3 regions of the Alkalihalobacillus pseudalcaliphilus genome follow, and region 3 is predicted to be linked to each of the others. Evidence: riboswitches for the same ligand, from Rfam matches in the RefSeq annotation. Region 3 holds a riboswitch; each other region holds the start of a gene.
What was found. A riboswitch is a leader RNA that binds a small molecule or an ion and turns the genes downstream of it on or off. The one in region 3 is predicted to bind thiamine pyrophosphate.
Positions count from the first base shown of each region.

Region 1: it holds a riboswitch for thiamine pyrophosphate, as region 3 does, so the genes downstream of both, tenA (thiaminase II) here and thiE (thiamine phosphate synthase) in region 3, are expected to answer to the same signal.
Region 2: it holds a riboswitch for thiamine pyrophosphate, as region 3 does, so the genes downstream of both, tenA (thiaminase II) here and thiE (thiamine phosphate synthase) in region 3, are expected to answer to the same signal.

Region 1 covers NZ_JAQQWS010000002.1:304,606-308,976, forward strand. The annotation lists gene PQ479_RS08105 (ATP-binding protein) at 1-1,276, opposite strand, end outside; gene tenA (thiaminase II) at 1,478-2,170, opposite strand; TPP riboswitch at 2,363-2,463, opposite strand; gene PQ479_RS08115 (hypothetical protein) at 2,829-3,119, shown strand; gene PQ479_RS08120 (hypothetical protein) at 3,301-4,317, shown strand; gene PQ479_RS08125 (M3 family metallopeptidase) at 4,369-4,371, opposite strand, start outside.
Region 2 covers NZ_JAQQWS010000001.1:971,422-975,792, forward strand. The annotation lists gene PQ479_RS04770 (phosphatidylserine decarboxylase) at 1-210, opposite strand, end outside; gene pssA (CDP-diacylglycerol--serine O-phosphatidyltransferase) at 416-955, shown strand; gene PQ479_RS04780 (HU family DNA-binding protein) at 1,220-1,492, shown strand; TPP riboswitch at 1,739-1,844, shown strand; gene tenA (thiaminase II) at 1,966-2,640, shown strand; gene PQ479_RS04790 (peptidoglycan recognition protein family protein) at 2,708-3,928, opposite strand; gene PQ479_RS04795 (DNA polymerase IV) at 4,252-4,371, shown strand, end outside.
Region 3 covers NZ_JAQQWS010000001.1:850,472-854,842, forward strand. The annotation lists gene thiD (bifunctional hydroxymethylpyrimidine kinase/phosphomethylpyrimidine kinase) at 1-359, opposite strand, end outside; gene thiO (glycine oxidase ThiO) at 377-1,486, opposite strand; gene PQ479_RS04145 (thiazole synthase) at 1,669-2,448, opposite strand; gene thiS (sulfur carrier protein ThiS) at 2,451-2,648, opposite strand; gene thiE (thiamine phosphate synthase) at 2,632-3,276, opposite strand; TPP riboswitch at 3,354-3,465, opposite strand; gene PQ479_RS04160 (YqgU-like beta propeller domain-containing protein) at 3,527-4,371, opposite strand, start outside.

The DNA.
Region 1 (4,371 bases), on a different contig from region 3:
CGATAATCGTAACAAGCTGATTGGTCGTTTGATCGGGCCATCTATACGTAACAAAACTATCCTCATTAATGGAGAACTCCACTTTCTTTTCAGATGCTTTTGAGATTTTCCCAATCAATACCGCTTGAATCGTCGGGTCTGCCACTTGATCAAATAAAACTTTTTCATAGGAATGCTGTTTCCCTATTTCCTCATGAATAAATTGCTTGGCTTTATCAAGATGGCCAAGCTGCATCCAGCCTGAAATCGCATACAATTTGTTCGTATATTCATGAGTCTGTGCTCGGAGGCCTTGAGAATACTGCTGGACCTCAGACAATGTATGAATAAGCTCCTGCAAATCTGAACGGACTTGAAAGCTAGCTACTTTCCCACCGTAGTGACCATCGTCATGAATGAACTTATAGCGGACTAAAAGAGCTTGCTGATGAATCGTCGTCTCGTAGGAACCCTCTCTTTGCTCGTCTGACAAAACATGGGCTAACTCGGTGTGCGGTAATACGTCCAAAACTGGCTTACCGATAACATCCTGTTCGATGTGTAAAATTTCTTTAGCCGAATGATTAACCAGCGTAATATTCCCTGCTTGATCGGTCGCAAGTAAGCCCTCTTTTATTGACTCTAAAATCGCGCCCCTCTCCTTATACATACGAGCAATTTGATAAGGCTCCAATCCAAATGTATCATTACGAATACTGCGGGCAAGTAAGTAACTACCGATCACACCTATTATAAAAATCAAAGACAGCCATAGTAAGAAACCAAGTAACCCTTGCTGGAATAGTGAATCGACATACGATGCCATAAACCCAACAGAAACAACTCCAATAATCTGTTCATCATCATAAATCGGTGTTTTTCCTCTCACCGATATCCCAAGGCTACCTTCAGCAATGGAGACGTAGCTTTCTCCATAAACAAGAGCTTGTTCATTATCACCACCGACCATATTCTGTCCTACCTTACTCGGGTCGGGGTGGGTATAACGAATTTCATTACGATCACCTACGACAATAAATTCGGCACCCGATTGAATACGGATTCTCTCGATAAAAGGTTGAATCTCACTCGCATCACCATCTATCTCCATACTCCTTTTTACTTCTGGTATTTCTGAAACAGCAATGGCTGTCGTTAATGCTTGTTGGCCAATCATTTGTCGCATCTGCTCACGCTCGAAGGATATATATAATACCGTTACCATCAGCATAATTACTGTCACTAATATACAAACAAGGACGAGAAATTTCCGCTGCAACGGCCATTGATTGTGCATGTCACCCCTCCTCATTGGTTGAATATACGTGTTATCATGAGCGAATTGAACGAAAAATAAGATCAGCATCCCATCTTATCTATTAATCTAAACGAATGTTAACAGATTAATCAATCATTTTTTCGCCATCCGTGGAAACAGCTAATGGAATAGTATCTATACTTTTATGCATAAAAAAACGAGGGAAACCCCTCGTTTTCATTATTTTACTATTTCTTTTTTTAATGATACTGGCCAGTCTTCTTGCTCATAGGCCATCGTCCAGAATTGATGCTCTAGCTGGCAGCTTTTGATGAAATGGTCGAGCATTTTTGTTTTTTCCGATTCACTTGCTTGCTCGGCTTGTTGGTCAATTTTTTCAATAAACGTTTCGACAATCTGAGTGACTTCTGCATTGGCATAAAATTGAATCCAATCATAAAATGGGTGCTCAGGTCCCGGGTTGATTTCTTCAACGAGGCGAACGCCAATTTCATAATACGTCCAAGGGCACGGAGCAAGGGCAGCTAACGTCTCACCGAGGGTACCACTTTGAGCAGCTTCTAGCATGTGACGCGTATAATGATGAGCAGTTGGCGCCAATGGGGCTTTTTGCAAATCCTCATACTGAACACCCGCTACCTGACAAAAATTATTATGTGGGTGTACCTCATCATTTAGAACAAAACCAATTTGCTCCTGAAAAAATGCCATATCATGACGCTCTTCACACTTAGATACCGCTAAACCATAAATGCGACAAAACGTACTCAAATACTCATAATCCTGCTCGACGTAATGAATTAACGCTTCCTTCGGTACATCGCCTTTAGCAATTCCACGAATAAAAGGATGCTCAAAAATCGCCTCAAAAACCGGGTCTGCTTCCTTACGTAATAACTCTGAAAACTTCATCAAAAATTCCTCCTTTAAGTTGGAGGACATCACAACATGGCGAACCTGCCTGAAAGTCATTTCCCAATAGCCAACGGACTCAACCTACTTCTCTATTCAAATAAAAAACTCCTCTTGCCAAAAATGGTAGAGGAGCAGAATGTTTGAAAAGTATGCCAAATAAAGCGTTTTTCATAAAACGTCTACATGACAATAATCCGTGCTCCACTTTCCTCCGCTGGTATCAACCAGATCAGGTTCTAAGGGTTCAGTTAAACTGTCTCAGCCCAAAAAAGGCGCCCCTAGTGGATGTCCTATATAATTCTATTTTATGGTAACATACACTTTTTGATTAAACAAGGAATAATCAAAACCTTACAAAAACCACTTCAAAATGATTGGAGTTACATATTTCAGGAAGAAAAGACGTAAAAATAAACAGGTTAGTATTCATGTAAATAAGCATGGAGAGTTTGCTATAGGCATGGATTAAAAAATGCAGATGACGTATTATATGATTATATGTACTTAATACTGATGACTCTTTATTCAGCATGGCTCTCGCTCAAATATATGCTTAGGAACCATAACATGGAGCAAGCAAATACGAATTCTAATGGCACACACGAACAATATTTTAATATAATATCTTTCATTAAAGATTAAAGGAGAAGATCATGTGGTTACTGCATCGAGACTATTAAAAGCTGTCGCTGGTGGACTGGAGGCTTTTTGGGGTATTCCTTTATTAGGTGGACTTATTATTTTTGGAACAGGTTGGGCACCACTTATGTTTATGTTAGCTGTACACATTATCGGGCTCGTTCTTGCTATGTCTAGTCGCACAAGTAAGGCTGGACATCTATTGGGAATCATTACCTCAATCATTGGTATCATTCCGATCGTCGGTATGATTATGCATATGATTACAGCCCTCGTACTCATTATAGAAACTGTAAGAGGTAAATAACTTACTATTTCTGTTTAAACAGCTAGAGATATACTTATTTCCTACAAAGGTCTGCACACTCGATATTGATTGTGTAGACCTTTTAATATTTTCTTACTTAAAATAGGAATGAAGCCCCTTTTTAGGTGAAACCATTGATTATTACAATAAAATGAAATACAACGATGGAGGTAAAAAAGGAATGGAAGAAAACGTACAAGTGAACACACCGAAAAAATCAGAAGATGAGATAAGTAATTTGATGGTCCTTTACATGTTAATCACATTCATCTTACTCCTTTCCCAACTTTTCTATTTTATTATTGGTTTTTTTAAATCACCGCAAGAGATGATTGACTCTTTCCAGACCCCTTTTATCATAAGCAGTATCCTTTTATATATGGCTATCTCAGCCCTATCAACTGACTTCATTACCACACCGGATAATGAAGCGGCTTCGGAATCGAGAAAGAGGTGGCTTTTAACTTTTATGTATATCCAGGGCTTCCTTCTATACATATTTTCAATGAGCATGGCAGGCATGAAGCGACTTCACTATGGCTTTTATATGAATGAAGGGTTTATGCCATACTTAGATGTGCTCGTAAAGGTCGCATTAGCTCTTATCATAGTTGTAGGAGCCATCCTCTACGTAACTCAGATGTTGGCTCTTGATAACTTGTCCATTTCACTAGTGATGATGGTCATCTTGAACGTTATCGTTATGATTGGAATGGGGCTTTTTTTTACTGCTGAAGAAAATCGTATGTATCACGAAGACCTCTTTTTATCTTCATTTTATTTTGTTACGGTACTTGTCGTATTCTTGGGTTATTTGGGTGCTCGTAGTCTTGCTGTCGATCTTGCCAAGAAAAACAGTGGCGTAAACGACGCCCTCATTAATCACGGAGTAGGTATGATGATGAGCTGTGCAATTATGTTCATTTATGGTCTATTCATTTGGCTAATGAAAGGATGGCTTTTCAGCTACCCGCTTCAAGAGGGGATTCTTCCCTATCTAATTTATTTTATAATTGGAGCACCTATCATGATTGGCCTCACACATATCGGTTTAATAGGCGTAAAAATCATCACCAATAACTTCAAACGAAAGGCAAACATATGGTCATTCGTTTTTGCCGTTATTTATATTGTTCTCGTTATACTCTCTCTGCTTTACTGGTTCGCTCGTGATACTTTTTATTCCTTAATTACATAGTCACCTTAGGATTCGGTAATCCCAAGGTGACTTCTCCACCATGTCATTTGATTA
Region 2 (4,371 bases), 120 kb from region 3:
CCCATTTTTTAATTTCCTCGTAAAGAAAGCATGTAGACTTTGATACTCTGTTATTGACTTTTCAGCTTCATGCATGTTAATTTGAAATGTTTTAGCAAACGCCGGTATAATGCGTTTACTTATTTTAGATTGAGCAAAACGCATGATTATCTTCGATTGAAAAGGTGAATTACTCAATTCAACAAATATCCTGAACAATTTTTGTTTCAACGACCTGTCCCCCATGTACCTGTAAATATTTTTGGCAATCTTTATCCTTTTAGTAGTGTAAACACCCTGTATATGATAAGATTATACTTTAATAGCGCATGTAAAAAAATGTACCATGATTTATTTTAATATGCGATTTTTTTGAAGGAAGTTTCATAAAGATATAGAACAACCTATGTGATTATTAACTCAAGGAGTGAAATGGATGTTGCTATTACAACGCCTTGACCATACGAAAAAGAAGTTAAAAGGACAAATTGCCAATATCCTGACTCTATTAAATCTTAGTTTAGGTGCATTTGCAATCCTTTTTACGATTCAAGATCAGCTACGACTCGCTTTACTGCTCATTACAATCGCTGCTGTTTTTGATCGTTTAGATGGTGCTGTTGCCCGTAAACTAAATAGTACGTCAGAGTTAGGAAAACAACTGGACTCATTATGCGATATGATTTCTTTTGGCGTAGCTCCAGCCTTATTAATTCATCAAGCGGTCTTATTTGAATTTGGTTTTGCAGGTGCATTTTTTGCGATTGTTTTTATTATTTGTGGTGCGATTCGATTAGCGAAGTTTAATATTACCGAATCTAATGGTTTCTTCTTTGGCCTCCCTATTACAGCTGCCGGTTGTATGTTAACCATTTTAACTCTTCTTGTCGCCTATATTCCGGAATATGTATTTATGCTTTTCACTTTAATCTTAGCTTTTCTTATGATTAGCCCTATGAAAATTCGAAAAATGTAATATGACTTTTTAAGAAGGATTCGTTCTTTATTCGACATTATCACTAAAATATACGAAGAAATGTCAAAAACGGTGAAAATATTGGCTTAATATGAATGATTTTCCTTCGAAAGGCTTGACAGTCATAGGCTTGGAGAGTAAATTGTAAGTGCAGGCTTTAAATCAAGGCAGATTAGCTTGCTATAATGCAGAAATAAGCTTTTGTTTTCTAAAATGATAGAAAATAAGTTTTTTCTAAACAAGGTATGAAAGGGAGTTTTTTTCATGAACAAAACAGACTTAATTAACGCAGTATCAGAGCAAGCAGACCTTTCTAAAAAGGATGCTTCTAAAGCAGTAGACGCAGTATTCGAAAGCATTACTTCAACATTAGTAGAAGGTGGCAAAGTTCAATTAGTTGGCTTTGGTAGTTTCGAAGTACGTGAGCGTTCTGCTCGTAAGGGTCGCAACCCTCAAACAGGTGCTGAAATTGAAATTCCAGCAACTAAGAACCCTGCATTCAAGCCAGGTAAGCAATTAAAAGACGCAGTAAACTAATTACACATATGTAATGAACATTAAATCGAAGCAAAGGATTAACCTCCTTGCTTCGATTTTTTATTTGAAACCGTATCAAGACCTCAGCCGCACATTTTATTTGCTCACTGCATAACCACCTCTTCGATTTACATAGTACCCTACTGCTCTTCCCACTTTTTTACCAACTATTTAGCTGAATGGTCAATCATTTTCATTGCTTGTATATGCATTATATGTTAATTTGAAAGGGATAAATGATATAAGTTCGTTCACTAGGGGTGCGTTTATTTGTGCTGAGAGAGGCTATGAGCCTTAACCCTTTTTACCTGAACTAGATAATACTAGCGGAGGGAAGTGGAAGTAGACAAAAGTATGCACGTTAGCGACGTGTACTTTTCTTACACTTGTTTACAACTCCTCTTCTTTTTAGAGGAGTTTATTTGCGTCGTCGTACGCTCTAGTGACTAGCGAACGAGGAGGATGATGAGAATATGAAATTTTCACAGCGCTTATATGAAGCAGCTAAGCCTATTTGGGAGAAGAGTCATTCACACCCATTCGTACAAGGAATTGGTGATGGAAGTCTCGACATTGAAAAGTTTAAATTTTTTATGTGTCAAGACTACATTTATTTAATCGATTACTCGCGGTTATTTGCTTTAGGTAGCTTAAAAGCTTCAGACTTAACGACTATGCAAGTTTTCGCTAAAATGCTACACGTAACATTAGACGAAGAAATGAGCTTACACAGAGCTTATGCGAAGCGTCTAGGCATATCTGAAGAAGAGCTTGAAGCGACAAAGCCAGCACCGACAACTTTAGCCTACAGCTCTTATATGCTAAACATTGCTCAACGCGGTTCACTAAAAGAACTATTAGCAGCCATTATGCCTTGTACATGGAGTTATTATGAAATTGGTTTGCGTTTAAGTGAAATTCCAGGTGCCCGTGAGCACGAATGGTATGGTGAGTGGATTAGAATGTATGAATCAGATGAATTTGGCGCTGTAGCACAGTGGCAAATTCAATTAATCGATGAATTAACTGCTTCTAGTACGGAAAAAGAATTACAGGAGTTAGAAGAAATTTTCCTCACGACGAGTCGTTTTGAATATATGTTCTGGGATATGTCCTTTGAGCAAACATCATGGCCTATGGAAGATTAACGTTTAATACGTACCGATCAAAAAAAGCTGTTCTAAGGGGATTTCCTTAGAACAGCTTTCATTATGATTAAGAAAATAACCGTCCCCATGTTACAGGGCCTACTTTGCCATCGACAGCTATTCTTTCCTTTCTTTGAAAATCTCGAACCGCTCGCTCCGTATTTGGTCCAAAAATGCCGTCTGCGGTTACCCCTATTTTCCTTTGAACAGCACGCACATCCTCGCCCCTCATATTAGGGCTTCTCAGTGTTAATAATCGTGTATATTTAGGCGTCGCTGGTTGCGCCGGCTTCGGATTATCAATCGCCGTCCATGTCTTTGGACCAACTATACCATCTGCGGTTAAGCCTTGAGCTCGCTGAAAGGTACGTACTCTTTGCTCGGTCGCCGGACCAAAAATACCGTCAGCAGTCGCTCCAGTTGCTCTTTGAACGACTCTAACATCATCGCCACGCATCATAGGTGTTGTATTTCTTAGTGTCCTTCTCTCGGTCCCTCCACCAGATGTCGGAGGTGGCACCGGTGGGGGTGCTGGCTGCTCTTCTAACGCGGCAAGTGCCCTTTCTAAAGCCTTAAAGGTTTGCTCTCCGACGATACCATCAACGGCAATCCCTTGTTTTTGTTGAAATGACCGAACCGCACTTTCTGTCTCTGCACCAAAATCCCCATCTGCTCCAAAACGTGGCAATACTTCACCTAACTTCAACAAGTCTTGCTGCAGTTGACGTACAGCATTACCCTTGCTCCCTCTTCTTAAAATAGTGGCCCCAATTTGTTCACCACCAACGTCAGGTCTAACAATCAAATCGACTTCCTGTGCTTGTCGCACCTGTCCTATAAAAGTTGACCAATCTTTCAAAAGAGTAGCTGGACAGTTTTTCCCCGTCCAATGTTGATGGGGAACTACTCGGTCAATCGGGATTTGATGGGCCCCCATCAAAAACCGAATTAATGTGATGGCATGTTCCCTTGCTTTAGCAAATTGACCATCGCTATTCACACAGATTTCTATACCAATAGACTCTCGATTTCCTTGACCTGTGCCCCCATCCCCTGCATGCCACCCAATCTCATTGGTTGGTAGGTGTTGGTAAATAATTTGTTCATCATCAACCGTATAATGCCAACTTACTGATGTGGATGGATTCTTTACATATGCAGCATGCATACGTGCATTTGCACCATTTCTTCTATTTGCGGTCTCATGGACAGTGATGAAGCGAGCATTCATCCTTGTACCAGGACGATTGCGATTACTTGTCGGGATAAAGTCCTGTCTAATTTCCATACTTATTCCTCCTTAACTAAAGATTTCCTGATATGATTACACATCGCCTTTGTCTTCATGACTTCAAGCGACCTACTAACACTGTATGTCTACTTCATAAAAAAGCTTAGGACAAACAGGAATTTTTTCGTTATTTACTAAATCGAAATCAATATCGTGAATGGGGAATGCTTTTGTATGTTTTGAAAAGACCTTTTCAATTATTTTCTTTATCTCCCTGCTGCAACCCTGTTATAAATTCCACTTTTTCTCATTGCATAACGAACATATTTTCGCATATAATACAAATACGAACATAAGTTCTATGAAAGGGAGGGGTTAAAATGAGGGTTATTTTTTTGATTGATATGCAATCCTTTTATGCATCGATCGAAAAGACACGCTACCCCGAGCAACGTGACAAACCACTTGTCGTATCGGGTGACCCAGCACGGCGTAGTGGC
Region 3 (4,371 bases):
TCTTGTTGTAAAAGTGTAGCTCCACCCTTAGCGATCATAACCGGATCAACGACGACATTGCTTAATTGATAGTGTTTGACTTTTTTAGCTACTAATTGAATGATATCTGCGGAAAAAAGCATACCTGTCTTTGTCCCATCTGCTCCAATATCACTTAGCACAGCATCGAGCTGATCTTCAATCGCTTCCAACGATTGTGGGTAGACTCCATGAACGCCTAATGTGTTTTGAGCCGTTAATGCGGTAATCACACTCATTCCAAACGTATCTAACTCCTGAAAAGTTTTTAAATCAGCTTGTATTCCAGCTCCTCCACCACTATCAGAACCAGCAATCGTTAAAGTTTTTGCTAAACTCAATCTCTTTTCCTCCTCTATTATGAAAACCTCTCCGGATTGAACAAATCTATCGGTGTTATCGTTTTTTCATTCTTTAATATGGAAGTCACTATATGAGCTGTGACTGGACTTAATAAAATACCATTTCGATAATGTCCTAATGCTACCGTTATATGTGGATGCTCCTTCAGTTTCCCTATAAGAGGATAACCATCTAACGTTGCTGGTCTCAATCCAGCCCAAGTATGGAAAGGATCTATTTCTTTTAAAAATGGAAATAACTTATGATTCCAATTGGTTAAACGTTCGATTCCTTTTTCTGTTACAGTCGTTTGAAAACCTGCAATATCTTCAGAGGCACCATTTATTAATGTCCCATTCTCTTTAGGAACAAGATACCCTTGGCTCGAATACACGATATGATTGACAGACTCTGCATATCCTTGATACGCACAGATTTGGCCTCGTATTGGAAAAATGGGTAGTGATACTCCTAATGTTTCCTCAAGCTCCTTACCCCATGCACCTTGGGCACAAACATATTCATCCGCTTGCCAAGTACCACCGTTTTGTGCACTCACATACGTAGAATTTTTTTCAGTATGTATATAGATTTGGCCCGTGTCTTCAATAATTTTAACGCCTACTTTTCGACAAGCCTCTTCTAATGATTTGACATAGGCCGGTGCATAAACATGACTTTCCTCTGGGTAATACATCGCTGCCAAAACTTCTTTTGATAAAGCTGGTTCAAGCTCTCTTGCCTCTTCCCCCGACAGCATTCGAGCTGAGGTTGCCCATTTCTTTTGCCAAGACAGCCTTCCTTTTAGAGCTAAAACATCGGCCTCATGAAAAACAACATGTAAACTACCACTTTCACTAAATTCAAAATCAATGTTAGAATCCTCTTTAATATTGGATTGCCACTCTTTAAACAACCCTAAACTTGTTACACATAGTCGAAAAAAATCATCCTGATCTTCACCAATCTCAGAAAAAGGGGCAAGCATACCAGCCGCCGCTCCTGATGCCTGCCCACCACAACGACCTTTTTCTAAGAGGGTTACTTGAAAATCGTTACGTTGGAGTTGATAAGCTATCGATAAGCCGATAACTCCACCTCCAATAACTATGACGGATCGACTCATTTTTGCCACATTCCCTTCACACCTATGTTGAACGTTCCTTACATAAACCTCAGATGCCTAACACTTTTGTAAAGAGCTAAAATGAGAATTCCACGCACCGTTTGCTTCTAAATCAAGCGGCCAAATTCTTCGAATCCTCTTTACCTCTCTCAGAATCTTCCCTCAATACTAGTAAAGGGCTTTTAGTTTAATTTAAATTGTTCAAAACCACTGCTCGCACTTGCATATTTTTTCTTTGGAATCCTTCCAGCTTCATACGATAAGCGTCCTGATTCAATCGCTAATTTCATCGCTTGAGCCATCTTGATTGGATCCTTCGCTTTAGCAACTGGCGTATTCATTAAGATACCATCAACACCTAATTCCATCGCTTCTACAATGTCTTTCGCACTACCTAAACCTGCGTCAACGATAATGGGAACTTCACTTTCTTCGACAATTAAACTGATATTATAAGGATTTAAAACACCTAAACCCGTACCAATTGGCGCAGCTCCAGGCATAACAGCACTCGCCCCTGCCTCTTCAAGCTTTTTACATAAAATCGGGTCATCTGATGTATATGGTAAAACTACAAAACCCTCTTTCACTAAAATCTCTGTTGCCCTTAATGTTTCGATGGGATCAGGAAGTAATGTTTTTTCATTTGCACTTATCTCTACTTTTATCCAATTACCAATTCCAGCAGCTTTAGCGAGTCTCGCTATTCTTACCGCTTCTTCCGCATTGGAAGCACCTGAGGTATTTGGTAAATAACGATATTGATTAGGTTCAAGATGTTGTAAAATCGCATCTTCTCTTGGCGCCTCTAAATTAACGCGACGAATCGCAAAGGTTAAAACTTCAGCTTCTGAAGCCTGAATCGCTTCATTTTGGACAAAGGGGTTCGGGTATCTTCCCGTTCCAAGGAAAAAACGTGAGTTTAACTTTTGACCCGCGATTTCTAGGTGTTTTTTTTTCATGATTATCCGCCTCCAACAAAATGCACAAGCTCAATCGTACTTTCTGGTATGAGTTGTACAGAACTACGCTTTTCTTGCTCAATAATTTCCCCATTTAACTCAGTCACAACTAAATGAGCTTCTAATTCAAAATAAGCAACAACTTCATCTAATTGAGTAACCTCTAAATCATGCTTCTCTCCATTAATTAAAAGTTTCATCCGTATCACCTCGCTTTAAAATGCCGATAAATTTCTGCGCTGTGGCTTGGACGTCTTTAGCACCAACAATTTCACTAATCATACATACACTAGTGGCCCCAGCTTCCAACACTTGCCGAACATTGTGTAACTTAATACCACCAATGGCCACAAATGGAATATTCACTGCTGCCTTTACTTCCGAAATATACGAAGTTGTGACAGGGTCTACGACATCTTTTTTACTATTCGTTGGAAATATAGGTCCAACGCCAATATAATCAGCTCCACCCTTTTCAGCTTCAATCGCTTCTTCTACTTTATGAGTAGACACACCAATGATTTTATCATGACCGACTAATTGTCGTACTTCGGATAAAGGCATATCATCTTGTCCGACATGAACCCCATCAGCGTCTACCGCTAATGCAACATCAATATAGTCATTGACGATAAACGTAACCCCATATTTCTTTGTAAGCTCTCGTAATCGTTTCGCTTTTTCAAAAACGACTTTTCTTGAGCTCTCTTTGTCACGCAATTGAATAATATCTACACCACCAAGTATCGCTTGTTCCATCACCTCTATCAAATCTCTACCTTGATGGAACTCATCGCCCGTAATCGCATATAAATAAAATGGTTTCATGATCTAACACTCCTACAAAATTAAAATAAGACCGCAATACTTTCCATAAGGAAAGAAATGCGGTCTACTCTACATAGACAAACAAGCAACAACTTCCCTACGCTGGTATCATCCAGATCAGGTTAAAAGAGTTAAAAGGAACATACCTTTTTCTCAGCCTACTTCCTGTAGGCACCCCTAGTTTTCTCATGTTTATTTAAAATCACTATTGACTTTTATTATGACAGATTTCACGTAAAAATCAAGCAAACTACTTTTTAAAAACGTCCACTAATACATCTTCTTCTAAGAAATAAATATGTTCAAGCTGATGACCTAAAAGAAGCATTGTACCGTTTGGCGAAGTTTCTAGAGGAACATTTTCAGGCCATTCAAACAAAACATCGATCTGACCGGTTTTTAGTGACATTTGTGATAATTCAAAGCCATTTTGATAATGAAAAAAGCTATCGTTATAAAAAGGCTTAAACCATAAAAGCTGCTTATTTTTCTGTTCGAAATCATAAAATGGGATCCACCATTCATTTGTCCCAGTCGTCAAAACAGGTACATCCAATGTTACTAATGGTTCGTCCTGTTGAAAAATAGTCCATTGGCTGTTCTCAGCATCAATGGAATGTGACTTCACCACAAAATAGAACCCATCACTTAAGTAACGGTAAGCCAGTAGTCGTTCTTGTACAATATCTTCTTGTTCCTCCTCTACCTGTAAGCGAATTAAATCAGCTATCGGTAACTCCCCTTCTTCTTTAGTTTTCAAATAAGCTAAGTCCCCATTCTCAAACCATTCCACATGTAGCTCTGTTAAATCAATCATTTGCATGTCTTGCTGGCTGATATCTAATAAATAGGTCTCAAATTCCCAGTCTGGCAAAAAAACAACAATAACGATTCGTTCCTCTTTGTCAGGATGAAAATGCACTTGATACTGCTCGCCAAAATTTTCTAATTTCATCGTTAACTGACCATATATATCAAGGAAAATTAAATGGTTATCATAACTATTTGACTGAAATTCTTGAAAGACAATTATATCCCTGTTAGGGCTCAATTGGACATCTAACATCATATTTTCGCTTTCAAATATCACCGTTT